Regions from separate parts of the Heyndrickxia faecalis genome, predicted to be linked through region 1. Evidence: predicted binding sites of a transcription regulator. Region 1 holds the regulator's gene; the other holds the start of a gene.

Region 1 (15,377 bases):
ATACGGTACCACAGTTGCCAGGTTAAAAAGCCTTAACGGCATCAAAAACGCTAATCTAATTTATGCTGGGCAAAAGCTAAAAATTTCCGGATCCGTGGCTGCCGAAAACACGAAATATGTAACCGTAAGAAGCGGGGATACTGTTTCGGAGTTGGCCGCAAAATATGGGTCTATGATCGCCAAAATCAAATCGTGGAACCACCTGGACAGCAGATATACGATTTACGTTGGCCAAAATCTGCGTGTAAAATAAGGTGTCACGGGTAAATTACTTTTACATCCTGGAGTCTGCTGGAGTCTGCTGCAAAGATAAAGCCCTCGCATTTGCGGGGGCAAGTTTGTGTGCTGCTTATTTAATTTAATTTAGATAGTTTAAGTGTTACATGCTCGTTTTTTCCTAATCTTTGTGTTCCGGTATCGCTATCGCCAGGAACTGTTTCAAATTCCCTATTATCATTTTTCTGTAATAAATCAGGGGCTTCAAAATCGATGTTCAATTTTTGCGGCGTTTTATCCTGGTTTTCGAATTTGATAAAAATGAATCCTTTGTTAATGACCGGGCCACCATAAGTAACTCCTGCTTCATTTTCCCCATTTGTCATATGGTCGATATCATCCCCGATTTCTTCAGCTGTATCAGTTATGATATCAATTTTTGTTCCCGAATAGTCAATGAATTTACCACTTTTGGTATTATCTCCTTCTTCGAGAAAAAGAAGCCCTTTTTCACCATCCGTATTTGTTGCAAGCTTTACTGCGTAATTAAGAATGAAAGCTTCATCCTTGTTCTCCCCAAAAATAATCTGATACATGCCGTCATTAGTGGGCCCATTTAAATACTCTCCTGTAATCTCATATTTCCCTGTGTTTTCATCAACAAAAGTAGTGTTCTTTTTAGCTGCAACCAATATGTCGGATGTCGTTTTAGCTACCGGCCTTTTTTCTGTTTCTTCAGTCCTGGCTTTTGATTCTCCTTTAGATGTTGAATTTGATTGTGTTGCGTTTCCCCCGCAGGCACTCAAACCAAATGTTAACAACCCTGTAATTCCAAAGATTATTGCTTTCTTCATTCTTCTTCCTCCTCGTGTTTTTCTCTTTGAATTTTCAAGTTCATGACCAAAATCATGACCAAAAAATGACCAAAAACATTTGAAAAGTAATGATAAATTTTGAAAGTGAAATCTAGAAACTTCCTTATATATAGGCATTATCAAAAATCATGAAAGTAAAAAAATGTAAAACACATGTTCCGCACACAAGTCCACCAATGGGAACGCGACCAGTATATCGAAATGTATTGAGCAAGAAACCCCTTGAAGCGTAAGGCTTTGAGGGGTTTTTGTTTAATGGGCATTTTTGCGTCGAACGCCCAGAAAAACAAAATGCCCATTAATTGCCCCGATTTTTCCTTCGAAAATAGATTGGAAGCCCAGAAATCCTCAAGTGTCACAGGCATTTTTGCCATCAAACTCGCATATGCTCTATTAAAAAAGAAGCAGCCGAAACTGCTTCTTTTTGATCAGTGCACCATTTGCCTGTACAGCCCGATGACAACGCCGAGAATGGTGACGTTTTTCAATATGATCGGTTCCATTGTCTGGTTTTCAGGTTGCAGCCGGAAGTAGTCTTTTTCCTTGAAAAATCTTTTTACTGTCGCTTCATTTTCATCTGTCATAGCGACCACGATATCTCCGTTGTTTGCCGTCTGCTGGGAGCGGACAATCACATAATCGCCGTTTAAAATCCCGGCATCCACCATGCTGTCCCCTTCAATTTCCAGCATGTAGACGGACTCGTCAGACGGGACAAGATGTTCCGGAAGCGGAAAATACTCTTCAATATTTTCTACAGCTGTAATCGGTATGCCTGCTGTTACTTTTCCGACAACAGGCACATTGACAACATTTTGGGCCGGTATTTCTTCATCATGGTCCAAAATTTCAATCGCTCTCGGCTTTGTAGGGTCGCGCCTGATCAACCCCTTGCTTTCAAGCCTTGCGAGATGGCCATGGACAGTTGAACTGGAAGCAAGTCCGACTGCCTGGCCGATTTCCCGCACGGAAGGGGGATAACCTTTTGTTTTTACTTCATGCTTGATGAAATCAAGTATCGCCTGTTGCCGTTTTGATAGTTTTGCCATTCTATTCACCTCGTCACAGTTTTGTTTGGCACCCGCGCTGCGTATGGGGACGTTTACGGGAGGAATGCCATTATTTGCTATTATTATATCATATTGCAGCAGATAAAACAAACGTAAGTTCGAAAAAATGTTGACGAAAAACAGGCGTTCGTTTTATAATAGAACTGGTGATTGGACGAACGAATATTCGCGGGAGGAAGATGGAGATGTCACGATTATGGAAAAAGTATAACTATGTTATGATTTTAGCAGGGCTTACGCTTGTTTTCGGATTTTTCATGATTGGAAGTCTGCGGGATCCATCCCCACACTATATCAAAATCAGCGTCACAGAGGGCGATACGCTTTGGAACATCGCCGGGCAGTATGCGGAAAAGGGCAAAATGTCGAGGGAAGCATTTATCAGCTGGGTTGAGCGTCATAATGATATTGACGGCAACATGATCAAAGCCGGCGAAAAAATTGTCATTCCAATAGAAAAAAATGAATTCAGCGATGATAATAGGGAACTTGCGATGAAATCACAACGGGAGACGAAAAAATGAAAGTTGTTTTATATTGCAGAGTAAGCACGGAAAAAGAAAGCCAGGAAACTTCCTTGGCGAGGCAGCGGGAAGAGCTGGAGAAGCTTTCGGATTCCCACGGTTTTCAAGTGGCCGGGGTGATCTGTGACCGGGCAAGCGGCTATGACCTGGACAGGCCCGGCATCCTTGATCTTCTTGATACGATTGAAAATGAAAAGATTGACGCCGTACTGGTGCAGGATGAAACACGGATCGGAAGAGGAAATGCAAAAATTGCATTGCTTCATTTTTTATATAAAAAAGGGATTAAAGTATATTGTTATGCGCAAAACGGAGAATTGGAGCTTTCGGAATCTGATTCAATGGTGCTGAAAATTGTCAGCATGGTTGAAGAGTATCAGCGAAAGCTGCATAACTTAAAAATTAAAAGGGGAATGGAGCGTGCAGTCAAAAACGGCTACCGTCCGGAAAAAAATTTAAAAGGGAAGCGGAATCCGGACGGCAGGGAGCGAAAGGAAGTGCCGGTTGAAGAAATTATCCGCCTGCGGGATAACGGCTTGACTTTTCAAGAAATTGCTGCGACTATGCGCGGTTTCGGCTACCAAGTTTCAAAAGCAACCGTCCACCGGCGTTACAGGGAATATATGGAGGAAACGGGGCATGATAAATAGTATCAAAACCGTTTCACGGGTGCGCTTTCGTTGCAGGCGGGTCCATATTTTAGTAAGATGGCATCAATTACGGATAAAAGGAGAGAAAATATGCTTTCAAAAGAAAAAATGGCAAGGATTAACGAATTGGCGAAAAAAGCGAAAACCGGCGCCCTGACAAGTGAAGAAGCAAAGGAACAGTCAAAATTGCGAAGCGAGTATTTGCAGGCGTTCCGCTCTTCATTCAGAAAAACGATTGAAAATGTCCGTGTGCTTGACCCGGCTGGCCAGGACGTTACCCCGGAAAAAATTAAGCAAATTCAAACAAAAAGAAAGCTGCACTAAAAAGGAAACCATCCTGCTTTTTTCTTACAAAATCCATACAAAATGGTAAAAGAGTTGTGTTATGGGTTTCACTTGCCTTAATATAGAGTTGTAACCCATGAAGAAAGGATGTTAACAGATGTTTGATAAAACGGACGAACTGGCAGTCACAACAATCCGAACATTGTCCATTGACGCCATCGAAAAAGCAAAATCCGGTCATCCGGGGCTTCCGATGGGGGCTGCACCAATGGCATACACCCTCTGGACAAGATATTTGAACCATAATCCGGAAAACCCGCACTGGTTTAACCGGGACCGTTTCGTATTATCCGCAGGGCATGGTTCCATGCTGCTCTATAGCCTGCTCCATTTATCCGGTTATGCATTAAGCATGGATGATATTAAAAATTTCCGGCAATATGGCAGCAAAACCCCGGGTCATCCGGAATACGGGCATACGGAAGGCGTGGAAGCAACGACCGGTCCGCTCGGGCAGGGGATTGCCATGTCAGTCGGAATGGCGATGGCAGAACGGCATCTGGCGGCTGTATACAATAAAGAAAATTTCCCTGTCATTGACCATTATACATATGCTTTATGCGGAGATGGCGACTTAATGGAAGGCGTATCTGCCGAAGCTGCTTCATTGGCGGGACACTTAAAATTGGGACGTCTCATTGTATTGTACGATTCCAATGACATTTCCCTTGACGGCGACTTAAATAAGGCCTTTTCCGAAAGTGTTGCCGACCGGTTTAAAGCATACGGCTGGCAGTATTTGCGGGTTGAAGACGGGAATGATATGGCACAGGTCGCAAAAGCGATCGAGGAAGCAAAGGCGGATACAAGTCGGCCGACACTCATTGAAGTGAAAACGATCATCGGTTACGGTTCTCCAAACAAATCCGGGAAATCGGCTGCCCACGGCGCCCCGCTCGGAGAAGATGAACTGAAACTAACGAAAGAAGCGTATAAATGGACATTTGAAGAAGACTTCTATGTTCCGGATGAAGTTTACGCACGGTTCCGTGAATTGGTTGTGGAAAATGGCGTGAAAAAGGAACAGGAGTGGGCGTCCCTGTTTGAGGCCTATGAAAAACAATACCCGCAGCTTGCGGCTGAACTAAAACAGGCGATAAAAGGCGGGCTGCCGGATGGATGGGACAAGGACATTCCGGTCTATGAAGAAGGCAAAACCCTTGCCAGCCGTGCGGCAAGCGGGGAAGTGCTAAATGCCGTCTCCAAACATTTGCCGTCTTTGTTCGGGGGATCTGCAGACCTTGCCGGATCCAACAATACGCGGCTGAAAGAAGACAAGGACTATATGCCGGATGCCTATGAAGGGCGCAATATTTGGTTCGGTGTCCGCGAATTTGCGATGGGCGCAGCCATGAACGGTATGGCGCTTCATGGTGGTGTCCATGTATACGGCGGCACGTTCTTTGTTTTCTCGGATTATTTGCGTCCTGCCATCCGCCTAGCTGCTCTTATGGGCCTTCCGGTAACGTACGTCTTTACGCATGACAGTATCGCTGTCGGGGAAGACGGTCCGACACATGAACCGGTTGAACAGCTTCCTTCTTTAAGAGCGATGCCGGGCTTGTCGGTCATCCGCCCCGCGGACGGCAATGAAACGGCGGCTGCCTGGCGCCTTGCTCTGTCATCTGAAAACCATCCGACAGCGCTTGTTTTGACGCGCCAAGGGCTGCCAACCTTGAAAGGGACGTCTGAAAAAGCGTTGGAAGGCGTTTCAAAAGGTGCCTATGTCGTGTCCCCTGCACAAAAAGAAACGGCTGACGTTCTCCTTCTTGCCAGCGGGTCGGAAGTCCATCTGGCTGTGCTCGCGCAACAGCAATTGGCGGAACAAAAGATTGATGCTGCTGTTGTCAGCATGCCGTCATGGGACCGTTTTGAACAGCAAAGCAAAGCATACAAAGAATCCGTATTGCCGGCACAGGTGAAAAAACGCCTTGCCATTGAAATGGCTTCACCATTCGGCTGGGAAAGGTATACCGGGGATGAAGGCGATATTTTGTCGGTTAATACGTTTGGCGCCAGCGGAAACGGTAAAACCGTTATGGAAAAATACGGATTTACCGTTGAAAATGTTGTGGCACGTGTAAAAAAATTATTGGGCATGTAATCGTTCCGGGCCTGCTTTTGCGGTATTCGCGAAAGCAGGCTCATTTTTTATGCAGGAAGGGTATAAGAAAAGGGGGACTAAAAGTGCGGGGGCTGAGCTGAATGGCTTTTCCCTTGGATGCTACCGCATAATCGGCAGCGCGTTGATGTATTTACGCTTATTTTCTTGTCTGTACATGCAATCAAATGTTTCAAACTCATTTTTTAAATTTTGTTACAACAAACGACAACTTTTTTGAGGCCCGTCCATTATAGTGAAGGTAACAAAGTTGCGGGAGTGAGATCATATGCGGTCCTATTCTATCTATCTGATAAAAGAGGAGTTTGCACAATATTATTACGGCAGGGAACGAATGTTTTTTAATCTTTTTCACCAGTATGCGCACGTTTCCGGAAGTTTGAAAAATGTCCTCAGCAGACAGATCCATTATATTACAAAGCCGATTCCGCTCTTGTCTGTCCATCATGTCTTGCAGCCGTTATTTTCTGACACCAGCAACATGACGAAAACAGGCGCTTGCCAACTTCTTTCAAAGAAAGAGGGGCAGGTGCTGGAAGTGACCATAGAAGAAAGAATGCTCCAGCTGAACGTATACGGGAGTTATGATACAGAAACCGCCGTTTTTGAAATTCTGAGGAACTTTAAAGGAGATTTGCTTGCAATCGATTATGACCATAAACGATTCGGCTGGATAAAACCGGTTAAAGAAAGAAAATTCGTGTGAGAAGAAAACAAGTATTGTATAATTCAAATGGATTTAGTACACTGTATGTGAGTGAAGGAGGTATATTATGATTTGGGTGTTCGTTCTTGTAGCCCTAATTGCTCTTTTGGCAGGCGCAGCAATCGGGTTTTTCATCGCCCGTAAATATATGATGAATTACCTGAAGAAAAATCCGCCGATTAATGAACAAATGCTGAGAATGATGATGATGCAAATGGGTATGAAGCCGTCTCAAAAGAAAATCAATCAAATGATGAATGCCATGAACAAACAAATGAAATCTTAAGCTGGGCGACCGGCTTTTGTGGTATATCCATCACCATTGTTAAGCTTCTCACGATTCTGTAAACCACTTTTTCTGCCAATTTTCTGCACAGAAAAGGTGGTTTTTGATTTCATGTTCCATTTTTATGCTTTTCACGATGTTTTTTCTCTTTCAATCAGTTTATGTTAAAATGAAAATGAGCCGGGATGGGGAGTGAACCGATGGCTGATGTAACTGTATGGCTGTCTTTCGGGGCAGGTTTCATGAGCTTTATATCTCCTTGCTGCCTGCCGCTTTATCCTGCTTTTGTTTCTTATATAACAGGCGCTTCTGTCAGCCGGTTAAAAAGCGGGGGCGGCATGCGGGAGTGGAAAAGTATCCTGCATACCGTTTGGTTTCTCGCGGGATTTTCCACTGTTTTTATTGCATTGGGGTTTGGTGCTTCCTGGATCGGGAGTTTTTTTATCCGTTACCAGGATGTCATCCGGCAGCTCGGTGCAGTCGCGCTCATTTTTTTTGGGCTGCTTGCAGCGGGCATTTTTCATCCGGGGATCTTTATGAAGGTGTACCGAATCGATATAAAAAAGCAGCCGGCGGGATTTTTGGGTTCTTTTCTCGTCGGGCTAGTGTTTGCTGCCGGCTGGACGCCCTGCACCGGGCCGATTCTTGCCTCGGTATTGGCAATGGCAGTGGCCCATCCGGCTTCTGCGTCGGTCTATATGGCTGCATATGTACTTGGCTTTTCCATACCTTTTTTTGTCCTTGCTTTTTTTATCGGACGGTTGGGGTGGATGCAAAAATACAGCGTAAAACTTTTAAAATGGAGCGGTGTTGTGATGATAGTCGCCGGAATCCTGCTCTTTTTTGACTGGATGCCTGTCATTTCCGGTTATATGAGTGCACTGTTCGGGGGATTCCAGGGATTTTAATCCGGGTTGCATTTTAACGGATCAATGAGGAGGAGAAATTCGATCGATGGCAAATGTGTTAATTGTGGATGATGCAAAATTTATGAGGATGACTTTGGCGAAAATGCTGGAAAACGGCGGCCATACCGTTGTAGGCGAAGCGGAGAACGGGCAGCGGGCGATTGAATTATACCGTGAAGTCAGGCCGGATGTTGTGACGATGGACATTACTATGCCGGAGATGACCGGCATTGAAGCGGTAAAAAAGATCGTGCGCGAATTCCCGGACGCAAAAATTATTATTTGCTCCGCGCTTGGCCAGCAAAAACTGGTCGTCGAAGCAATTGAATCCGGCGCAAAGGATTTTATCGTCAAGCCTTTTGATGAAACGCGTGTTTTAGAAGCGGTTGAACGCGTTTTGAACTGACAGGCGCCACAAAAAAAGGGAGGCAGGCATTCCGGCTGGACATCAACCCCGCTTTTATGGTTGAATATTACCATAGGAAACATATATTTATCGTATCTACATTTCTTTTGTTAAAAATCTGTTACTAAAGAGGGTTAAGACATGGAAGGCATTATCATCTCGTTCATTGTTGCGATTTTGATGGGGTCTTTGGTCATTTTTGTCCGTTTAAAAGGGCAGAACAAGCCCGTTTCCACAAAAAAAATATTGTTGCCGCCGGTCTTTATGAGTACCGGGGCATTGATGTTTGTCGTCCCGTATTTTCGTGTGACACCTGCCGAAGTATTGGAAGCATTTGTGGTCGGAATGTTCTTTTCCATATTTTTAATTAAAACTTCCCGTTTCGAAGTCCGTGACGGAAACGTATATTTAAAACGATCGAAAGCTTTTCCGTTTATTTTGATCGGGCTTCTTCTCATCCGGTTGCTGATGAAGGTGGTGCTTAGTTCTTCGATTCAAATCGGGCAGCTGAGCGGCATGTTTTTTCTGCTCGCATTCGGCATGATTCTGCCGTGGCGCGTCGCCATGTATATTCAGTACAGGCGGCTCATGCAGGAACTGGATGAAGGGGTCCGTGCTTGAAAAAACATCATTCGCTTTTGCCGAATGATGTTTTTTCATTTATTGGGCCGATTTTGTTTTTTCCTGCGCAAACAATTGCTCATATCGGCTGTCGTCGATGTTCAGCTGCTTCAATTTTTTTCGGAGGAATTTATGGTCGCGTTTCGGCGTAGCGAGAATATAGCCCTGAATGATATTGTCCAGTGTCATTTTTTTTGTATTTTTGGAAAGCGCCACATCCCCGATTTTTGCTGCGATCTTTTTCCTGGCCACATCGCGGAACAATTCCGGGACAGGGCTTACCAGTTCTTCAAGCAGTTCCCTGTACTCCGGCGTCCAGAGGTGCCGCGTTTTAAGGATTGTCTCCTCCTGCCGGTCAAGTATTGATTTTCCGTCTTCTTTCGGAAGCCTTTTCAAAAATTTCCGGAACATAAAATAGCCGCCAACTGAAAAGAGAAAAACGAGACAGAGGATCCATATTAAAATAAAGGCAGAAAACCATCCACTCAGCATGACGCTCTCCTCCCTGGCAAGTACTCGCTTTTATTATAAGAAAAGATGGACTGTTTTTTCAATTAAAAAAGGAAAAACCCTTTCGCCGGCCGGCAGGGGACAGAGAAAAAGGGATGTTTTATCTTTATTTGTCCATGAAAAAAACGGTGAGGCACTTTGAATGCGGTGCCTCGCCGTTTTTTTGATTTCTTTTGTGCTTTTTCATCTGCTTCGGGCAAGCAGAAAGCATTTTTACTGTTTTTTCAGCGCTTCAAAAGTGTCTTGCAGCAGAACAATCGTTTTTTCAATTTCTTCTTTTGTTCCTTTTTTTTCGTCTGCCAGCCTGATCGGGTCGCCAAAGCGCACGCGTTTCGGCTTTCTCGCGAGGACTTCTTTGAACGTTTTCGGCCCTTCGTAAATGGCCGGGACAAGCGGCACATTTGCTTTTAAAGCAATCGTCACGGCACCGCGTTTTAAAGAAACATGTTCGCTTTTGCGTGTTCCGGAAGGGAAAATGCCGACGACCTTCCCTTCTTTTAAAAGTTTCATTGGAATTTTAATCGAGCTCGGGCCCGGATTTTCACGATTGACGGGAAAAGCGTGCAACTTCGTGAATAGCCATTTTGACCATTTTTTAGAGAAAAGTTCCTGTTTCGCCATATAATGAATTTGGACAGGCCAGATGGCAATCGCCAGGTAAATAATATCCAGCCATGTTTGGTGGGTACAAACGACCACAAACGGAGCCGCAGGGATTTTCTCTTTGTTTTCTTTTTTGATTTTGCCGCCAAGCAGCCAAAAAATGCCGGCAACAACATAATAGCCAAACCGGTACATGATTACACCCCCACAAGCATTTTATACTATACAGGCATGCTTGTTCTACTAATTTGGAAAAAAATATTTAAAAACGCGAAATGAATCATTGGAAAAAAGAAGATAGCAGCCAAAACAGCGTTTACGGAAAGATTAAAATAAAGAAGGAATATGATAAAGCAAGGCAGAATTTCATACGGAGGGAAACGGATTGCATAAAAGATGGGTCGTGATATGGACGATGGCATTTCTATTTATTCAGGGAACTGGGCCTTATGCAGCAGGGGACAGGGAAGGCTGCGGGAAAAAAGAAACAGACGCAAAGATTGCCGGTATTCTTGAGGCCGCCCCTTTAAAAGGCGGGATCGTTGCGATCAGCGTCCGTTCGGCTGATAGCGGGAAACTGCTCTACGAACAAAATGGCAATACGCTGCTGCGCCCTGCATCCAATATGAAACTGCTGACCGCAGCCGCCGCGCTTGAAACGCTCGGGAAAAATACCCGTTTTAAAACGGGCGTGTACCGGACAGGCGCGATCCAAAACGGTACGCTTTACGGTGATATATACATACAAGGGGGAGGAGATCCTGCTTTATTGAAATCCGATTTAGCGGACTGGGCGGCTGAATTAAAGAAGCAGGGAATCCGGCGTATTCAGGGGGACCTGGTCGGGGATGATTCGCGCTATGATGATACCCGGTATTCACTTGACTTGCCATGGAGCGATGAACAGGAATATTACGGCGCACAAATTTCGGCTTTAACTTTATCGCCTAACCGGGATTATGATGCAGGGACGGCCATTTTTGAAGTTGTTCCGGCAAAAAAACCCGGCATGAAAGCGCGAATCAAAATGGTTCCGGAAAGCGGGATGGTTAAACTGGTCAACCATGTCCGAACCGTGCGAGACGGTGAGCAGCAGGAGGACGATATCGTCATCAGCCGGGCACATGGCGGGAATATGTTTACGGCAAGCGGGACGATTACAGCCGATTCCGCCGCAGTCCGGCAATGGAAAGCGGTCTGGGACCCGGCGAAATGGGTGCTGTCTGTTTTCAAAAAAACGTTAGAGGAAAACGGGATCACCGTTCAAGGCACAATCAAAACGGGCAGGGTGAAGGATGCAGCAGTTCCGGTTCTCTTTTCGCAATCGCCGCCTTTATCAAGCATCATGGTGCCGTTTTTAAAATTCAGCAATAATACCATCGCCGAAATGCTTGTAAAAGAAATGGGGAAAACGGAAAAAGGGGAAGGAAGCTGGGAAAAAGGGCTTGAAGTCATTCGCAGCGTTGCAGGTAACTTTGGCATGGACCCTGACCAGATGATGCTCCGTGATGGTTCGGGCATATCTCACGCCGATTTGGTCCGGGCAAATGATTTGACGGCGCTTTTATACCGGATACAGGAAAAAGACTGGTTTCCGTGCTTTTTCGATGCGCTGCCTGTTGCGGGGGCTGAAAACAGGTTGGAAGGCGGAACCCTCAGAAACCGGTTTAAGGGGACGGCTGCTCGAGGACAGGTGTTTGCCAAAACTGGGTCGATTACAGGCGTCAGCACACTTTCCGGCTATATGCAGGCAACATCCGGGGAAAAGCTGATTTTTTCCATTTTGATCAATAATGTACTGGATGAAGAAGCAGTACATCAAGCGGAAGAGCAAATTGTACTGCAATTCATCAACCAGGGGGGAGAAGGATGAGAAAAGGGAAACGATTACAGGCGGGAGATACGATCGGGCTGGTCGCGCCTGCAAGCCCGGTCTCAATCGAAAGGCTTCAAACTGCTGTTGCGAAATTGCGGCGGCTCGGTTTCCGGGTAAAAGTGGGAGAAAATGCGGAGAAAGTATACGGTGGGTATATGGCCGGTACGCCGCTTGAACGGGCAGCCGATCTGCATGCGATGTTTGCAGACGATGACGTGCGGGCAATTCTTTGTTTGCGCGGCGGGTACGGGACACCGCAAATTTTACCGTATCTCGACGTTGAATGGATCCGGGAGAATCCGAAATTATTTATCGGTTACAGCGATATTACAGCACTACACATCGTTTTCCAGCAAAAATGCGGCCTCGCCACGATCCATGGCCCGATGGCGGCTGTCGAATTTATCACAGACGATGCGCTTTCGGTACAATCATTGCTCAAGCTGGCGTCAACCGGTGTTCCTACCGGCAGTTACACGGGGGAAGCGTGGGGTGAAGGGGTCATGACAGCGCCGCTTACAGGCGGGAATCTGTCATTAATCTGCGCACTGATGGGAACGCCGTTTGAAATCGATACAAGCGGAAAAATTCTTTTTCTTGAAGAAGTGCATGAAGAGCCATATGCGATCGACCGGATGCTGACCCAGCTTCAGCTTTCCGGAAAACTGGATGACGCCTCCGGGTTTGTGCTCGGGCAATGGACGGACTGTGAGCCGGAAGCATACGCGGATGGGTTTACGGCACAGGATGTCCTGAAAAAGTTTTTTTACGGGAGCGGTAAGCCGGTGCTTGCCGGCATACAGTCCGGGCACGGTACCCCGAATCTGGCGCTTCCGCTCGGCATCCCGGTCACACTGGATACGGTAGGCCAACGCCTGCATTTTTGCGAAACCATTGTCGCTGAATAAGCTTGCATATCGTTCTCATCATAACCGCATACTTATTGCCCGTACGGTATGTCCGGAAGCAGGCTGGCCTAGCAAGGGGTTTACAATGCAGACGCACATCCGGCCGTTTAAATTGGCGCCTGTTTTCCCGCTTGCAGGCGGATGCACAAACGATGCGCTTCCAACTGCCATATTGTAAAAGCAGCAATGGATAAAGGAGTGACAAATTTGGCAGAATCCAGGCAGTATTATGGCGGCTATCCGGGCCATTATATGCCGTATGGGCACCACCACCATTATGGAGGATACGGTGGTTACGGCGGTTATCCGTACGGGCATTCGTACGGCCACTCGTACGGCCACTCACATGGTTATGGTTACCCGCACGGCCACCATCATCATTACCATTCCGGGCATTACGGCCACAGCGGATACGGGAATTTTCCGGGCCACGGGTACAGGGAAGAAAAATAAAACGCTTTACCGAAAAAGATGCCTGCGTGCAGGCATCTTTTTCCCATTTTTGCAGCAGCATTTTTCCAGGCGGATGGATTCGGCAGCCATGAAAGGTTTTCATCCGAAAAAATCACGGCATTAGTGGAGAAAAAAATAAAGAAAAAAATAATCAATTCGTCTTGACACCACATTTATAATCTGCTATTATAATAAAGAATTATTTTTGTTCGGTATGGTAAGGAAGGAAAAAGTTTTAAAACTGACCCCCTGAAATCACTTGAGCAAGGATAGTAATTTTGTGTTCAAACACATTAGGAGGAAACAAAATGGAACAAGGTAAAGTAAAATGGTTTAATTCGGAAAAAGGCTACGGATTTATCGAACGTGAAGGCGGCAGCGATGTATTTGTTCACTTCTCAGCGATTCAGGGCGAAGGTTTTAAAACTTTGGAAGAAGGCCAATCCGTATCTTTTGATATTGAAGAAGGCAACCGCGGACCACAAGCTGCAAACGTTTCGAAATTATAAAAAACAGGCCTTTATGGCCTGTTTTTTTTGCCTTGGGAATCAGGTTCACACGTCCCTTTGCTAGGAAAAAAAATATCCTTTTAATCCGGCCGCTTCGGATAAAAAATAGATACATATTGCAATCGCGATCTTTCATAATATATGATAAGAGCAATGCCAATATGGATAAAGGAGACAGGGGAATTTTGCAAATCAGAGAAATGGCAACAGAATTACTAAAAAACGCCGGGTGCACCGCCCATTTGAAAATAAAGAAACAGTTCCCCGGCGGGCGCCTTGTTGGCGGCAAATACCATCCGCACACCGATACGATTACGCTGTATATAGAGACAATCCGGCGGCAGTGCGAGCTATTGTTTGGAAGCTGCGAATGGTTTTTGCCTTACGCCACGATTGTGCTTGCACATGAAATCGGCCATGCGATGGATGAAAATCTGCCTCTATTGTCCGCCGCCTTTGAAGAGTCCGGGCATTTACCGGAAAAGCAAGCACTGGCACTTACGATTGAGCAAAATGCGTGGGATTTTGCCGGCCAGCTGATCCCCGCACATCTTGAGCCGCTTTTTCAAAAAATCATGGATGAGTCGCTATCTGCCTACCGCCAACCGGTGATGGCGGGTGCATATTAAGAAATGGCAAAAAAACCGGAAGAAGGAAAGTCTTCTTTCGGTTTTTGCTTTATTTAACGATTGGCAGTGTTCCGTGCACATAGGGCGGTGCCGGTTGTTGTCCGACACGGTCATGGGATGCAAAAGGTTCGACAAATTTAAATTCACCTTTTCCATCAATGCTTTCGCCGCTCGCCCATCTTCCCTTGGCACTTTCTTTGCCTTCCGAATGATTGATAAAGAGATGGGTAAATTCTTCAGGCTCCTGTTCAGGAGGGAATGTGCTCGGCACGACAACACCTTCCTGTTCTTCCAGTTCACGCAGGGCGGCCAGCCACTGGTTCTGATGCATCGTGTCCCGCGCGATCAAAAACGATAGTGTTTTTTTCACGCCCGGATCGTCCGTCATTTCATATAAGCGGACGACTTGAAGTCGCCCCTGCGATTCAGCGTTGAGATTGGCGCGGAAGTCAGCGATTAAATTCCCGCTTGATACGATATAACTGCCGCTCCACGGAACACCCGCACTGTTGACCGGCAACGCGCCGAGCCCGCCGACAATGGCGTGTTGCGGATTCATCCCGCCCATGACAGCTGCAATGGCAGGGTCTTTCGCAACCGCTTCTTCCTGCATTTTGACCGGTGCCTTATCGAGCAGGCGGGCGATTAATGTGGCGAGCATTTCCACATGGCCGATTTCTTCTGTCCCGATATCAAGCAGCATATCCCGGTATTTTTCATCTGCCCGGCAGTTCCATCCTTGGAGAAGATACTGCATCATCACAGAGATTTCCCCGTATTGCCCGCCGAGCACTTCCTGCACTTTATTGGCGAAAACCGGATCCGGCCTTTCAGGTTTTGCTTCAAACTGCAACTCTTTTTTGTGTAAAAACATCTGCTCCACTCCTGTTCCGGTTTTGATCTTCAATTCCTGTCTACCCTAGGAAAAACGGGTTAAACATTCGAAAAAAACGAACGCCGGTGTTTAAGAACGGGGCAAAAAGGCAATATAAAAAGAAATCTGATTTACATACAAGGGGGAACATAACGATGCAAAATATCGTTGCAAAAACAGAAGACAATTATTTTGAAAAAAATAAATCGAAAGTGGACATTCACGTGTTCGACAAGGAAGATTCTCGCCCGTTTGCAAACTTCCCTTTTTCCAGCCGGAAAGTGTA
Region 2 (15,377 bases), 160 kb from region 1:
TCCATTTCAATCCCGGGAATCAGCGTGACTTCCCCCTGGTAGAGGAGGCCGCCTTCATCAAGCTGCACCAGTTCACCGGCTGCAAGAAGCGCCTTCATCTCTTCCCTGACTTCCGGGACATGGCAGTCGATCACCCCGACGAGATCGAGCCCTTTCGGCTGTTTGGCCGCCTTTAATATATTTTCAAGCGTCAGGCTTTTTGCCCCCGTAATTTTGACGGGCCGCCCCGTTTTTGTGCGCCCGATGTGGATGTGTAAATCTGCAAAGTACGGATTGACACTCATTTTCGCGCCTCTTCAAGCATCCAGTGCTGGAGGGCAACCAATGTTTTGGCGTCGCATATTTTCCCCGACCGGATCATTTCCCTGACTTCATCCATGCCCAGTTCCAAAATATCGACAAATTCATCATCATCGCCCGCTTTTGGATTGGAAAGTTTTTCAAGGCCGGTTCCGGCATAAAGATGGATATATTCATCCGCAAAGCCCGGTGAAGTATAAAAAGCGGTTACCGGTTCTAATTTCGCGCAGGCATAACCGGTTTCTTCCTCCAGTTCGCGTTTTGCCGCTTCAAGCGGGTCTTCCCCCGGCTCGAGCTTTCCCGCCGGAATTTCAATGAGCGCGCGTTCAGCCGCTTTCCGGTATTGTTCCACCATCACCACTTTATGCTCATTTGTAACCGCAAGCACACAGACGGCGCCGGGGTGCTTGATGACCTCGCGTTTCGACGTTTTTCCGTCCGGCAGTTCAACCTCCAAGACTTGCACGTGCAAAATTTTGCCGTTGAAAATTTCTTCCGTCTTCAATGTTTTCTCTTCGTATTTATTTTTGCATGTTACCCGGCTCCTTTTGTTCTTCACCTGAAACTAACACATATATTTTACCATAAAAAACAGACTGTTCCGGGAGGGAAAGCTTGATGATCATCATCGTCCATCCGAAAGGCATCCTCATGAAGGGAAAAGCATGGGAAATTCGCGACCGGCTGAAAACATACTGTAAAAAATACGAAACGGTCGCCGAATGGGTTGCAAAAACAACTTCCTCATAAGGGGGCTGTCTCCATATTTGTATTTTTTCCTGCCCCTTCTATACAATAAAAAAAAGGAGGCAGAAAAACATGGAAAAAAACCGGTTGGGAAATTCAGATTTATATGTTTCAAAGCTCGGGCTCGGCTGCATGTCGCTCGGTACGGATCCGAAAAAAGCACGGGTCGTCATTGAAGCCGCACTTGAAGCAGGCATTAACTATTTTGACACGGCCGATCTTTATGACCACGGAGTGAATGAAAAACTGGTCGGCGAAGCGCTCAAACATGTGCGCGGCGAAGTGATCATTGCCACAAAAGCCGGAAACCGCTGGAATGAAGACGGCAAAACGTGGCGCTGGGATGCTTCCAAAGCTTACATAAAAGAAGCGGCAAAACAAAGCCTGAAACGACTCGGCACGGACTATATCGATTTGTACCAGCTGCACGGCGGCACGATCGAAGACCCGATAGACGAAACGATCGAAGCGTTTGAGGAATTAAAGGCAGAAGGCATCATCCGCGCTTACGGCATTTCTTCCATCCGCCCGAACGTGATCCGCGAATATGTGAAAAAGTCATCCATTGCAAGCGTCATGATGCAGTACAGCCTGCTTGACCGGCGGCCGGAAGAGACCATCACGACGCTTTTAGGCGAAAACGGCATCAGCATTGTCGCAAGAGGCCCGGTCGCAAAAGGGATTTTAAGCGGGCTGCCGGAAAAGATTCCAGCAGACGGTTATCTTGATACCGGTTATGAAGAAATTGTCGCCCTTCTTGAGAAAATCAAAAATACGCTTTTAACCGGCGGGCGGACGATGCTTGAACTTGCACTTCAATATGATCTCGCCTGCCCTCCAGTTGCCGCCGTGGTTGCCGGCGCCAGTTCCCCGGACCAGGTGCGCGCCAATGCAAAAGCCGTAAACGCTGCGCCACTTACACCGGAGGAGCACCGGCTTCTGCGCGAGCTCACCAAACAAAACCGATACGAAGCGCATCGGTAATCTGTTTTCAGCAAAGAATGCACCGCGTTCTTTGCTTTTTTGTTTATTTTTTCACCTTGTTCCAACAGCCCTTTCCCGGTTATGCCGGAAACCATCCCGTTTTCCCCCGTGCAAAGGAAGGATTTAAACGGCAAATGGAAATCAGGGCGTAATCAATCGTACAGGCAGTTGTGTCAAGGCGACTGCCTGTGCCATTGCCATCTTTTTAGCCTTTATATCGTTTCCAGTCCAAATCGGATTCTTCCAGCAGTTCCGCAAACGATTTGTTCCGCTCGCGCTGCTTCCGTTCTTCTCTTTTTCGTTCTTCTTCCGCCCTCTTTTTTTCTACTTCCACTGCCGCAAGTTCCTGCTTTGCCTGTTTCAATTTTTCGAGCACATCTTTTTGCAGCGCATCCTTCAGCTGCACTTTCTCATCCTGTTTTCCTTTTTGTTGTGCCTGTCTCTTTTTTGCCATTTGCTGCCGTTTGCAAAAAGCCCGCATGCCTCGAGTGCAGCCGGGGGCATCTTACAAACGGCCTTCACCGCCCTTCTTCTATCATCTTTTTTCATTATAATATATTTACCAATGCTTCATCATCCATCAGGCGGTCCGTTCATGGGCAACCCGGCTCCCAGACTGAAAAATATTTTCCGGAAGCTGCTTTCTCTCTTTAAATCCATGCGCGATCTCTGGTATAGTAGCGTTAAAGAAGAAATTTGCAAGGTTTTTGAATCTTTTCAGGGCTGCTTTTCGTATAAGACGTATGGCCGAATCAACCAAGATCGTGATCAGGGGTGTCGATTATGAAATTTTTTATGGGTACGGTGATTCGCACCGTAATAACCATTTCTAGCGTTATCCTTCTCTTTCTCGTCATTTATTTTTCATCCGGCCATTTGTTCTGGCTGTCGCTTTTGCTTTCGCTTGTCGGCGGCTTTCTGATCAACCGGCTTGTGAAGTGGCAAATGTTGCGGAGTTTTCTGAAAGCGCAGCAGCTAACGCGGAAAGATTATCAATATATCCGGAAAAACCTGAAAGAAGCGGACGAAAAAATCAGGCGATTGCAAAAAACCTTTTTATCCGTTCGTTCCATTAGCACGTTCAAACTTTTTTACGATATGAATAAAGTAATCAGGAAAATACAGGCACTGGTCAAAAGAGAGCCGAAACGTTTCTATCAGGCTGAATCTTTTTATTTTTACCATTTGGATTCCATGACGGAGCTTGCGGAAAAATATGCCCTCCTGCAATCCCAGCCTGTAAAAAACAAAGAAATGGCCGTGCAAATCCGGGAAACGGAAGAAACGTTAAAACAATTGGGACGCGAAACAGAGAAAGATCTGTACCATATGCTGTCAACGGATATGGATGAGCTCGATTACGAACTGGCATACGCCAGGCACACCATCGAACGCAAATCCCCTTCCCGGCATGAAAGGAGTGCAAAAAAATGAACGCAGACAAAGAACTTTGGCAGGAACCAACAGGCGGCGGGCTGGATGATCTGCTTGCCGATCCGTTCGGCACGCATGACGCCATGCTGCCGGAAGAAGGGCAGAAAATAGAGCCTGCCGCCGGAGCAAAACCGTCCCGCCTTGTGGACATGCTGCCGGAGGAAAACCGGCAAAAAGCATACGAACTCGCAAAGCAAATTGACCCTTCAAACCACCAGTCCGTCATTTTATATGGCACGCAGGCGCAGTCGAAGCTGCTGAATTTCTCGCATGCCATGCTTGACCAGGTCCAGAAAAAAGATATCGGGGAAATCGGCGATATTTTAAATGATTTGATGAAAAAACTTGAGCAGGTGAATCCCGAAGAACTTGTCCCAGAAAAGAAAAACTTCTTTTCCCGCATGTTCGGCAAAATTTCCAATTCGGTGCAGGAACTGCTTTCAAAATACCAGAAAACAAGCGCGCAGATCGATCGCATCAGCGTGAAGCTCGATCTCTCGAAAAAGACGTTGCTGAAAGATATCCAGCTGCTCGAACAGCTGTATGAAAAAAACAAAGATTATTTCCATGCGCTTAATATTTATATTGCAGCCGGCGAGCTTAAGCTTGAGGAACTGAACACAAAAACGATTCCTGAAATGAGGAAAAAAGCGGAAGCAACCGGCGACCAGATGGCCTTCCAGGAAGTCAACGACATGATCCAGTTTGCCGACCGGCTTGAAAAACGGCTGCACGACTTAAAATTAAGCCGGCAAATCACGATCCAAAGCGCGCCGCAAATCCGACTGATTCAAAACACAAATCAGACGCTGGCTGAAAAAATCCAGTCCTCTATTATGACGGCGATCCCGCTATGGAAAAACCAGATCGCGATTGCCCTGACGCTCATCCGCCAGCGCCATGCGGTCGAAGCGCAAAAACAAGTGTCCAAAACGACCAATGAACTTCTGTTGCGCAATGCCGAAATGCTGAAATCGAACACGATCGAAACGGCGCAGGAAAATGAGCGCGGCCTTGTCGACATTGAAACGTTGAAAAAAACGCAGGAAAGCCTGATTTCAACGCTCGAAGAAACGCTGCGCATCCAGCAGGAAGGAAGAGCCCGGCGGTTCCAGGCCGAACAGGAACTGGCGACGATGGAAAACGAACTGAAACAAAAACTAATGAACTTGAAAGGACCGGGGCCGGATGCCGGGGCGTCCTGACCAAAACGGGCAAAACGGCAACAGACCGGGCCGGCGGACGGAAAGCCTGCTGCCGCTTTCAAACAAAGATCCATCCGGAAAAGCGGCAGGAGCCTGAAAATAAAACCGGCGCAACCGGAAACTTGCGCCGGTTTTTTCTTTCCGCTTATTAAAGCGCATCCGGCATCCTTTTTTACTTCAACATGCGGAGGGATTTTGATGAAAAAATGGTTTTCCCTGCCCGCCACGGCGGCGCTTGCTGCAGGCGGGCTCGGCTTTTACATGTCAGAGCGGGTGATGCATATCCGAAAAAAAGACGACAGCCTCGTCATAAGCCGAGAAGTGGCCGCGAAAAGGCTGGATCTTAAAGCGTACGAATCATTGCCGAAAGAGGAAGTTTTGATTCCGTCCCCATTCGGTTACAAGCTCAAATCGGTTTTTGTGAAACCGTTCCCCGAGTCGAAAAAATGGATGATTTTTTGCCATGGCGTGACGGAAAACAAAATGAATTCCGTTAAATATATGAACCTGTTCCTGAAGCGGGGCTTTAACGCTGTCCTCTACGACCACCGCCGCCACGGGGAATCCGGCGGCAGTACAACGAGCTACGGATACTATGAAAAGCATGACTTAAAAGCGGTGGCAGATGAACTTCTCAGGCGCGAAGGGGACGGCATCTTTTTCGGGATTCACGGCGAATCAATGGGCGCCGCCACGCTCCTGCTGTATGCCGGCGAGCTTTGCGGCCGCGCCGATTTTTACATCGCCGACTGCCCGTTTTCCTCGTTCCGGGCGCAATTGATCCGGGAATTTACGCGGGAAACGCGGCTGCCCGGAAAATGGTTTTTTCCGCTTGCCGATTTTTTTGTCCGCATCCGCGACGGCTACTCGCTCCGCCGTGTGTCGCCGATTGATGTAGTCGGCCGGATCAAACAGCCGGTCCTCTTTATCCACAGCGCCAAGGACGACTACATTCTGCCCGGGATGACCAAAGCGCTTTATGAAAAGAAAAAAGGGCCGAAGCAGCTGTTTATTGCCGAAAACGGCGCCCACGCCCAGTCGCTCAACTTAAACCGCGAACAGTATGAACAGGTGATTGATGAATTTCTTGAAAAAATGGCGGCGTCCCGTAAGCTTTAATGCCATTTTTTGCGAACGTCCGCCCATGTTGCTGAATATGGTATAGGAGCCTATCAAAACAGGGAGTGTCCATGATGGAAATCTATACCGTACAGCAAGGCGATACCCTTTGGCGGATTGCAAACCGCCTCGATGCCGATCTTGCCCAGCTTTTTTTGGCAAACGGGCTGACTGCATCATCCCCGCTCGTTCCCGGCCAGGCGCTTGCCATTCCCGACCGATTCTTTCAGTACATCGTCCAGGAAGGGGACCAGCTCGGCACAATCGCCGCACGCCTCGGCGTTTTGGCACAAGCGCTTATAAACGCCAACCAACTCCGCAATCCCGCCTCGCTTTTTCCGGGGCAGGTGCTTTTTATCCCCTACCGAAACCATACGGTAAAACAGGGTGAAACTCTGTACGGCATTGCCCGTACTTACGGGGCGGACATGGGGGCCATTATGCAGGCGAACCGGCTTCCCGGCACGGCTCTTTCCGCCGGCCAGGTGCTGCGTATACCCGCACCCCGCCGCCCTGTGAAAGAAGTCAATGCCTATACAACCGGGTTCGGCGCTGCGGGCACCGCTGAAGTTTACCAGCTTGGGCCTTATTTTACGTACTTGTCCCCTTTCCGTCATACGTTCCGTGAAGATGGCAGCCTGACGCCGCTCAACGACCGCTCCGTCCTTCAGGCAGCGGAAGCAAACGGCGTCCTTCCGCTTTTAATCCTGGCCAATTTCACCTCGGAAGGATTTAGCTCCGATCTGGCTGCCCGGCTGCTTCGCAATGAAGCATTGCAGGAAACTTTGATCAGCAATCTTCTCGTCACGATAAGGCAAAAAGGGTACCGGGGAGTCAATTTTGATTTTGAATATGTGTATCCGGAAGACCGCGACCGTTATACGGCGTTTCTCAGGCGCGTCGCCCGCCGGTTCCGCCCGGAAGGACTGCTCGTCTCGACTGCGCTTGCGCCGAAAATTTCCGGCACGCAGCCGGGCCTGCTTTACGAAGCCCACGATTACGGCGCACACGGGGCCATCGTTGATTTTGTCATTTTGATGACGTATGAATGGGGATGGGCCGGCGGCAGGCCGCGAGCCATCGCCCCGATTCCTGAAGTGAGGCGTGTCCTTGATTATGCCGTTACTGTCATTCCGCGGAATAAAATTATGATGGGGGCGCCGCTTTACGGGCGTGACTGGAGAATCCCGTGGCGCGCAGGCACAACGGCGCGCACGATCAGCCCGCATGAAGCCCTTTCCTTGGCGGCACGGTACGGGGCTGACATCCGCTACCACCCGACCGACCAGGCGCCTTATTTCCGTTACACCGATGCATCAGGCCAGCAGCATGAAGTCTGGTTTGAAGATGCGCGCAGCATGCGGGCAAAAATCAATTTGCTAAACGAATACGGGCTGCGTGGAATCAGCTACTGGGTGCTCGGCAACCCGTTTCCCGAAAACTGGGTCGTACAGCAGGCACTCATTCAGGCAAGAAAACGGTAATCCGCAACAAAGCGTACGGATGCCCTAAGATTGATTTCATAAATGCTGCTTCTTGCTGCAACAGGATGCGTCCAAACCGCCGGTGCTGCATTTTTCTGCATCGCCCGCACGAAAATCCATCCGGCAGGCTTTTTCAGGCTTGCCGGTTTTTCATGCCCAGTCCACTTCTGTCACCGCGGAAAGTTTGATCGATATCCGCTCCCCTGTCTCCCCTGCCAGCTCCAGCTTTTTTTCGAGCGACCGGAATTTTGTAATGGTACCGGTGGCGGTAAAGAAATTTCCCGCTTCAAAGAAACGGACCGTAACCGGCACGCGCAGCCGGCAGGCAGATATGAGCATATGGTTCATCTCTTCAAGCTGCTGCTCATCGAGTTCGGGCTTTGCCTGTTTTTCCTGTTCTTTCTGCCATTTTAAAAGTGCCTGCTTATGCTCGGGCAAAAACATGCGTGACCCTTCCCAAAGTTTGTTACCGCGCTGCAGGTATCCGCTCATTTGTAATGCCCTCCTATCTTTTTGGCACGTTCAAGCGCCTGGCCGGCATCAAGCAGCGACACGGCGCGGATGACGGCGTCGGAACCGTATTTCTGCTTGATGCGGTCGACCGCATACCCAATCTTTCTTTCCCCTTCCCTGTTTTCAAACAGATCAAGCTGCCGGATATCATCCCGCGACAGGCGCGACAGCCCGACGCTGATACGGCGGACCGGATTTCCGTCCCAAAACGAAAGAAACAGCCGGCACGCCGCCCGGTAAACGTCCATTGTCCCGTTTGTCGGCGCCAGAAGCGTCATCTGGCGGTGAAAGCCGGACGGATGGGCATAATCCGCCCCCTGGCAGCCGACCGAAACACAAGCGCCCATGACGCCTGAAGTACGCGCCCGGAAACAGACTTCCTCGCAAAGTTCAAGAAGGGCAACTTTGATTTCATGCTCAAAATCGGCGTAGTCGCGCGGCAGCGTCATCGCATGCCCGATCGCTTTCTGTCCGACGTGCGATTCTTTCGAGACGGGCGACTCATCAATGCCGTTTGCCGTCTCCCACAGTACCTGGCCGCCAATCCCCCACCGTTTTTTTAAAACAGAAAGTGGAAAGCAGGCAAGCGCACCGATTGTATAAATGCCGAGCCGCTTCAGATGCTGCTCCATCCGGCTGCCGACACCGAACATCCTGCCAACCGGCAAAGGCCATAAATGCGTTTTGAGATGATGGTGATCCAGTTCAAAAATGCCGGTTTTGTTTTTCTTCGCAAAATGGTCGCACGCCATTTTGGCCAGCACTTTGTTCGGCCCGATCCCGCAGCGGGCATACACGCCGGTTTCTTCCATGATGTCCCGCTGGATTTGCGCGGCGATCTCGCGCGGCTCCCCGAACAGCCGCCTGCTACCCGTTACATCCATGAACTGCTCGTCAACGGAATACGGTTCAACCATGTCCGTATAGCGGGCAAGAATCGAAGAAATCTGCACCGATACATCGAGATAGCGCTGCATGCGCGGCCGGACGATGACGGCATCCGGGCAGAGCTGCTGCGCTTCCCACAGGCGGAGCGCATTCTTCACGCCGCGCTTTTTCGCGAGCGGGCAGGCAGCGAGCACCACCCCGGACCGGCGCGCCGGATCCCCCGATACGATCACGGGTTTATCCCTGTACGCCGGATGATCGGCTTTTTCCACACTTGCATAAAAAGACTGCATATCGACGAGAAAAATCACACGCTGGCTCATCTTTCAACCCCTCTTACCTTAGAAACTAAGCAACCAACACGAACTATAGTTCTTATTCTATTCCTCATTATAAACGAATATACGTTCTTTCGCCAATTGTTTTTTTAGGCAGAGGGGCTATATTTTTCCAAAACGCGCATCACACCGGCTGCTATTTTTTAAAGAAAGCCTGCCGTCCGAGCCTTTCCACAAGCCCGGGGAAAAGCGCATGGATGGTGGCAGATGCATTCATCCATTTTGGCGCATTGATTTCACGCCGATTTACAAGCATCGTATCCGTTATTTTTTCTGCAAGTTTTTCGGGATCCAGCATCCATTTTTCAATATTTTTCCGGTAGGTGCCGGACCGGTCGGCGATGTCGAAAAAACCGGTTGCAACCGGGCCGGGATGAACGGCTGTCACATAGACACCGAACCGCGCCATTTCCATGCGGAGGCTGTCCGTAAAGCCGCGCACTGCAAATTTGCTGGCCGCATAGACGCTTGATTTCGGGGTCGCCATTTTGGCCGCCTGGGAAGCGATATTGATAATATGGCCGGCACGGTTTTTTTGCATATGCGGGACGACCGCTTTGGTGCAGGCGATGAGCCCGATGACATTGACATCAAACATCCCCCTGACATCCTCGATGCGGATATCCTGCACTTCATCAAAAACGCCGAAACCGGCATTGTTCACGAGCACATCAATCTGGCCACAGCGGTTGTAAATCGATTCAAAAACAGCAGGAATTTTGCCGTGCTCCGCTACATCGCAGCGAACGGTCAGACACGAAACCGGGTAAGCTGCTTCGATCTCCGCCTTGATTTTTTCAAGCTTGTCGAGGCTTCTGGCGAGCAGAACAAGGTTAGCCTCGTTTTTGGCGGCGGCAAAGGCGATTTTTTCCCCGAGGCCGCCGGAAGCGCCGGTAATCACGATCGTTTTCTTCCGGATCCGTTTATTTGCCATGTTTCCATCTTCTCCCTCTATCTTGAAAATTTTCATTCCTCCACTGGTGCCATTTGCCGCGGCATGGATGCCTATGCTGAAAAATGGTGCCGGCCGATTTTCATGCTTCCTCCCGTGCCGCGTTCATTGCAGCATGCACGCCTAGTACCATTTTAAAATGGCCGGGCACGGATTTTTTTATCTGAAAATTCACGGAATCGTTCTTGACAACTCCCCGATTTTTCTTCATAATAAGTAATACCATTTTGATAAGCGATCGGCTGTGACCAGGACCAGTAAGCCGGGCATGATGCAAGAGAGCGGGGTTCTCAGGCTGGAAAACTCCGCCATCCGCTGCCCGGCCGAACCTGCCTGTGAGCTGTTTGGCAAAACCAAACCGGATGAAAACCGTTAACCAAATGAGATGCAGGATCGATTCCTGCAATAAAGGTGGTACCGCGGAACATGCCCTTTCGTCCTTTACGGATGAAGGGGTTTTTTGCTTGAAGGGAGGCATTTGCATGAAAATATCATTTATTGGCGCCGGGTCCATGGCTGAAGCGATGATCAGCGGCATGCTTGAAAAAAGAATCGTAAAAGCCGGGGACATCCGCGCCCATAACCGCACGAACAAGAAAAGGCTCCGCACGTTGGAACAGAAATACGGCATCCAGACTGCAAAAGGCCTTAAGCAGCTTTTTGAAGGCCCCGACGTGGTCATCCTGGCCGTAAAACCGAAAGACGCCCCGGATGTGCTCGAATCGGTCCGTCCGCTCATATCTCCGGACACCCTGCTCGTTTCGGTAGCGGCCGGCATCACCATTCCGTTTATCGAAAACAAGATTGGCCAGCATATTCCCGTTGCGCGCGCAATGCCGAACACATCGGCGAAAGTCGGGCTGTCGGCAACCGGCATTGCCTTTAACGCCGCTGCGACAAAACAGCACCGGCACCGGGCGTTTGCCATATTTTCGGCTGTCGGCATAACTACGGCCGTAAAAGAAGAACAGCTCGATGCTGTAACAGGGCTTTCGGGAAGCGGACCGGCGTATATTTATTATATCGCCGAAGCGCTCCAGCAGTCAGCTGCAGAAATCGGGCTCGACGCACAAACGGCAAAACAATTTATCCTCCAGACGATCATCGGCGCAGCAGAAATGCTGAAAACTTCAGCCGAACCGCCGGAAGCGCTCCGGAAAGCTGTCACAAGCCCGAACGGCACCACAGAAGCCGCGATCCGCGTCCTTGACGAACGCGAGGTCAAACAAGCTTTCATTGACTGTGTAAAAGCAGCTGCAAAGCGGGCAAATGAGTTATCGAACGCAGGGAAAGAACCCGCAAGAGAATAACCGGCAATAAAAAAAGCGGCAGGCAAGCCGCTTTTTTTGCTTTACAAAACAGGCACTTCCATCAAATCATGGACAAGCAGACTGTCCGGGAATAAAGCTTGCGCTTCCTGCTCAAGCGCCGGCCAGTCTTCTTTTCCGTACCTGGCACTAATATGGGTAAGAAGCAGCCGTTTTGCCCCCGCCTGCTTTGCTGTTTGCGCCGCGTCCGCCGTTGTCGAATGAAAATAATCATGCGCCATTTGCCCGCTCTCCTTGTTAAACGTTGCTTCGTGAACGAGAAGATCGGCATTGGCTGCGAGCCGGATTTCCGCCTCATTCGGCCTTGTATCGCCAAGGATGGCAATGATCTTCCCCTTTTTCGCCGGGCCGAGATAATCTTTTCCGCTGATCACGCGGCCGTCTTCCAATGTTACCGTCCGGCCTTCTTTCAGCAGCCGGTAAACCGGGCCCGGGCGGATCCCTTCTTTTTTCAATCGATCCGCATCCAGCGCGCCCGGTTTGTCTTTTTCGGTAATCCGGTAGCCGAAGCTTTCGATCCCGTGGTCAAGCCGCAGCGCACAAACCGTAAAGCGGTCGTCTTCAAATACCGTCCCCTCTTCAATTTCGATGATCTCCAAAGGATATTTCAGACGGGTTTCGCTCACTTTCAGGGAAACCTCCACAAACGCTTTTATGCCTTTCGGGCCGTAAACGGTAAGCGGGCCATCCCCGCCCTGGAACGACCGGCTCCCAAGAAAGCCGGGAAGCCCGAAAATATGGTCACCGTGCAAGTGGGTGATAAAAATTTTTTCAACTTTGCGCGGTTTGATCGTAGTGTGCAAAATCTGGTGCTGTGTCGCTTCCCCACAGTCAAAAAGCCAGATGGCATTTCGTTCTTCCAGCAATTTGAGCGCAATGGACATGACGTTTCTTGCTTTGGCAGGCACACCCGCGCCGGTTCCCAAAAATAAAATTTCCAAATGATGTTCCCCCCTTTCCTGCCGGATCCCAGCTGCACATATAGAACTATCTTATCATAATTTTACGGAAAGGAAACTATTGCATATCATTTGCGTATTTGCCCGTGAAAGTCTAGAATATAGTGACAATGAAATGGGGCCGGAAAGCGGAAAAAAATGATTTTTCCCTGCTTTTGAAATGAAATGGCTGCAACAAGGCAAACTATAACCGTATCATGAGACAGGCCGGCCTTAAATCGTGATTTTTTGAACAAAGAGAGGTAAGAAAGATGCAGACAACTGAGACACCGAAATCGTTATTTATGCTTTTTGGCGCAACAGGTGATCTGGCGAAGCGTAAGCTGTTTCCTTCCCTGTACAATTTGTACCGGAAAGGCAGGCTGTCAGAGCATTTCGCTGTGATCGGCACGGCAAGAAGGGAATGGACGGACGAAATCTTCCGTGCGCATATAAAAGATTCCGTTCTGAGCGCGAGAGAACATGCGGAACAGCTTGAAGCGTTTGCCGCTCATTTTTACTATCAGCCGCATGATGTGACAGACAGCAACTCGTACATACAGTTGAAGCAATTGGCGGATGAACTGGATGAAAAGTACCAGCTGGAAGGCAACCGTATCTTCTATTTGGCGATGGCCCCGGAATATTTCGGGACGATTTCGGACCATCTGAAAAGTGACGGGCTTACCGCTACAAACGGGTTTAAACGGCTTGTCATCGAAAAACCTTTCGGACACAGCCTCGAATCAGCGAAACAGCTGAACAACCAGATCCGGAAATCTTTTTCAGAAGACCAGATTTACCGAATCGACCATTATTTAGGTAAAGCGATGGTACAAAATATCGAAGTCATCCGGTTTGCCAACGCCCTGTTCGAACCGCTTTGGAACAATCGTTATATTTCCAACATCCAGATTACATCGAGCGAGATGCTTGGCGTGGAAGAACGGGCGCGGTATTACGAAGCGAGCGGGGCGCTCAGGGATATGGTGCAAAACCATATGCTGCAAATGGTGGCGCTCCTTGCAATGGAACCGCCGATCAGCCTGACAACAAACGAAATCCGGAGCGAAAAAGTGCGGGTGCTGCGTGCCTTGCGCACCATTGAAGGAAAAGATGTGCCTGCATACTTCGTGCGCGGCCAGTACGGTCCGGGCGAAATTGGCGGCAAGAAAGTCCAGGGTTACCGGGAAGAGCTGAATGTAGCGCCGGATTCCCGGACCGAAACGTTTGTCGCCGGGAAACTAATGATTGATAATTTCAGATGGGCGGGCGTACCGTTTTACATCCGCACCGGCAAACGGATGGCGGCGAAATCGACGAAAATTGTCGTGCAGTTTAAAGATATCCCGATGAATTTGTACTACAATACCAATCATGAACTGAACCCGAATCTGCTTGTCATCCATATCCAGCCGGAAGAAGGGATTTCACTTCATCTGAACGCCAAAAAACCGGGCCAGCATATGGAAACCACCCCTGTGCAGCTCAGCTTTGCAAGCAGCAGCAAAAACGGCATCAATACGCCCGAAGCTTATGAAAAATTGATTCATGACTGCCTGATGGGCGACGCAACCAACTTTACCCATTGGGATGAAGTCGCCTTATCGTGGAGCTTTGTCGATAATATTTCAAAAGTGTGGGAAAACAAGCCGATTACATTCCCGAATTACAAATCCGGTTCAATGGGGCCGAAAGCAGCCGATGAACTGCTGGAAAAAGACGGCTTCTTCTGGTGGCCGGTGGAAGATCTGGAAGTCGGGAACTGCTGAACCTGTTAAAAAAGGAACACGCCATCTTTGCGCGTGTTCCTTTTTTATGGGACGTGCCGGAAGCCGGTAATTAACCGCGGGGATCCGGCGGCCGCTTTCCCGCTTCTCTCCCGGTTTGGATAATCTGCTCCCCAAATTTCTTGCGGAGCCGGCTGATTGCCTCATACAGCGGCTCTTTTTTGGCTGCTTCTTCATATGAAAACAGACTCAGCTGTTCTGCTTCCGCCTTCCGGTCCGTTAAACCGGAGGCGGTAATGCCCAAAAGGCGTACGGGCTGCCCGTTCCAGTTCCGGATAAAAAGCGTACGGGCGGCTTGAAACAACGCATCGCCAGTTTCAACCGGCCCTCCGCTTTTTTTGCTCCTCGTCACCGTTTTCCGGTCCGCGTAACGGATCATGATGCCCACATTGGTTGCCGCAACCTCTTTTTTTCTCATCCGCTCCGCCGTTTCATCCGCAAGCTTTTTCAGCACGGCATCGATCCGGTGCTCATCCTCCGTATCCTCAGATAGCGTCACCATCCGTCCAACGCTTTTGGTGACGTTTACGGATTCGGGATCAACAGGGCGCGGGTCTCTCCCGTTCGCCCTTTCTTTCAAACGGATGCCGCGAATGCCGAGAAGCTGCTTTAAAAGAAAATCATCCGCATGCGCCAGATCGCCGATCGTAAAAAGGCCGCAGCCGTTAAGCTTTTCCGCCGTTTTGCCGCCTACACCGTGCATCTCGATCAAGGGCCGCGGCCATAATAAACGGGGAATATCCCGCTTTCTTAAAATGGTGATGCCCATCGGTTTTTTCATATCCGACGCCGTTTTCGCCAAAAATTTATTCGGGGCGATCCCGATGCTTGACGGCAAATCGAGTTCCGCAAGAATTTGCTGCTGGATCGATTCGGCAATGGCAGGCGGCGTCCCCAGTTCCTCGAGACCGGTAATGTCCACATAACCTTCATCGATCGAAACCGGTTCGACCAAAGGCGAATATGCGCGGAGAATTGAAAACATTTCGGCGGATGCTTTTTTATACAGATCAAAACGGGGTGGCACGATTAAAAGATCCGGGCAGCGTTTTTTTGCCTCCCACACCGGCATGGTCGTTTTTACACCGAATTTTCTCGCTTCATAACTGCACGTCACAATGATGCCTTTCCGTTCTTTCGGATTCCCGGCAACGGCCAGCGGCTTCCCTTTAAGCGCAGGGTTTTCCGCCATTTCAACCGAAGCGAAAAAACTGTTCATATCGACATGCAAAATGACACGGCCGTTTTTCGGATAAAATGCTTTCATCTTCACCCACTCCGGCGCTTCACGAATTTCCGGCCGCTTCTTTCATATAAGCGGCAATGTCTGCAATCCCTTCAAGCGATGCCGTAAACA

The links. Region 1 encodes LexA, which represses DNA repair genes until DNA is damaged. Its sites were predicted from a motif close to CGAACATATGTTCG; they were not measured.
Positions count from the first base shown of each region.
Region 2: ABR335_RS08310 (DNA polymerase IV) is a predicted target of LexA. The motif match lies at 9,072-9,085, and genes of this name have one in related genera.

Region 1 covers NZ_CP158453.1:1,884,943-1,900,319, forward strand. The annotation lists gene ABR335_RS09170 (GH25 family lysozyme) at 1-253, shown strand, start outside; gene ABR335_RS09175 (hypothetical protein) at 354-1,070, opposite strand; gene lexA (transcriptional repressor LexA) at 1,520-2,140, opposite strand; gene yneA (cell division suppressor protein YneA) at 2,347-2,685, shown strand; gene ABR335_RS09190 (YneB family resolvase-like protein) at 2,682-3,335, shown strand; gene ABR335_RS09195 (DUF896 domain-containing protein) at 3,426-3,659, shown strand; gene tkt (transketolase) at 3,778-5,784, shown strand; gene sirA (sporulation inhibitor of replication protein SirA) at 6,071-6,508, shown strand; gene ABR335_RS09210 (YneF family protein) at 6,576-6,794, shown strand; gene ABR335_RS09215 (cytochrome c biogenesis CcdA family protein) at 6,995-7,702, shown strand; gene ABR335_RS09220 (response regulator) at 7,749-8,108, shown strand; gene ABR335_RS09225 (CcdC family protein) at 8,250-8,729, shown strand; gene ABR335_RS09230 (DUF2621 domain-containing protein) at 8,769-9,221, opposite strand; gene ABR335_RS09235 (lysophospholipid acyltransferase family protein) at 9,453-10,037, opposite strand; gene dacB (D-alanyl-D-alanine carboxypeptidase/D-alanyl-D-alanine endopeptidase) at 10,228-11,715, shown strand; gene ABR335_RS09245 (S66 peptidase family protein) at 11,712-12,626, shown strand; gene ABR335_RS09250 (hypothetical protein) at 12,834-13,079, shown strand; gene ABR335_RS09255 (cold-shock protein) at 13,388-13,588, shown strand; gene ABR335_RS09260 (hypothetical protein) at 13,750-14,217, shown strand; gene ABR335_RS09265 (manganese catalase family protein) at 14,267-15,091, opposite strand; gene ABR335_RS09270 (hypothetical protein) at 15,247-15,377, shown strand, end outside.
Region 2 covers NZ_CP158453.1:1,721,759-1,737,135, reverse strand. The annotation lists gene ABR335_RS08360 (endonuclease Q family protein) at 1-284, opposite strand, end outside; gene ABR335_RS08355 (NUDIX hydrolase) at 281-805, opposite strand; gene mciZ (Z-ring formation inhibitor MciZ) at 919-1,050, shown strand; gene ABR335_RS08345 (aldo/keto reductase) at 1,120-2,031, shown strand; gene ABR335_RS08340 (YqkE family protein) at 2,237-2,485, opposite strand; gene ABR335_RS08335 (5-bromo-4-chloroindolyl phosphate hydrolysis family protein) at 2,815-3,465, shown strand; gene ABR335_RS08330 (toxic anion resistance protein) at 3,462-4,670, shown strand; gene ABR335_RS08325 (alpha/beta hydrolase) at 4,869-5,789, shown strand; gene ABR335_RS08320 (LysM peptidoglycan-binding domain-containing protein) at 5,864-7,273, shown strand; gene ABR335_RS08315 (YolD-like family protein) at 7,424-7,765, opposite strand; gene ABR335_RS08310 (DNA polymerase IV) at 7,762-8,997, opposite strand; gene ABR335_RS08305 (SDR family NAD(P)-dependent oxidoreductase) at 9,149-9,946, opposite strand; gene proC (pyrroline-5-carboxylate reductase) at 10,447-11,274, shown strand; gene rnz (ribonuclease Z) at 11,316-12,233, opposite strand; gene zwf (glucose-6-phosphate dehydrogenase) at 12,503-14,002, shown strand; gene ABR335_RS08285 (DNA polymerase IV) at 14,073-15,287, opposite strand; gene ABR335_RS08280 (chemotaxis protein CheW) at 15,307-15,377, opposite strand, start outside.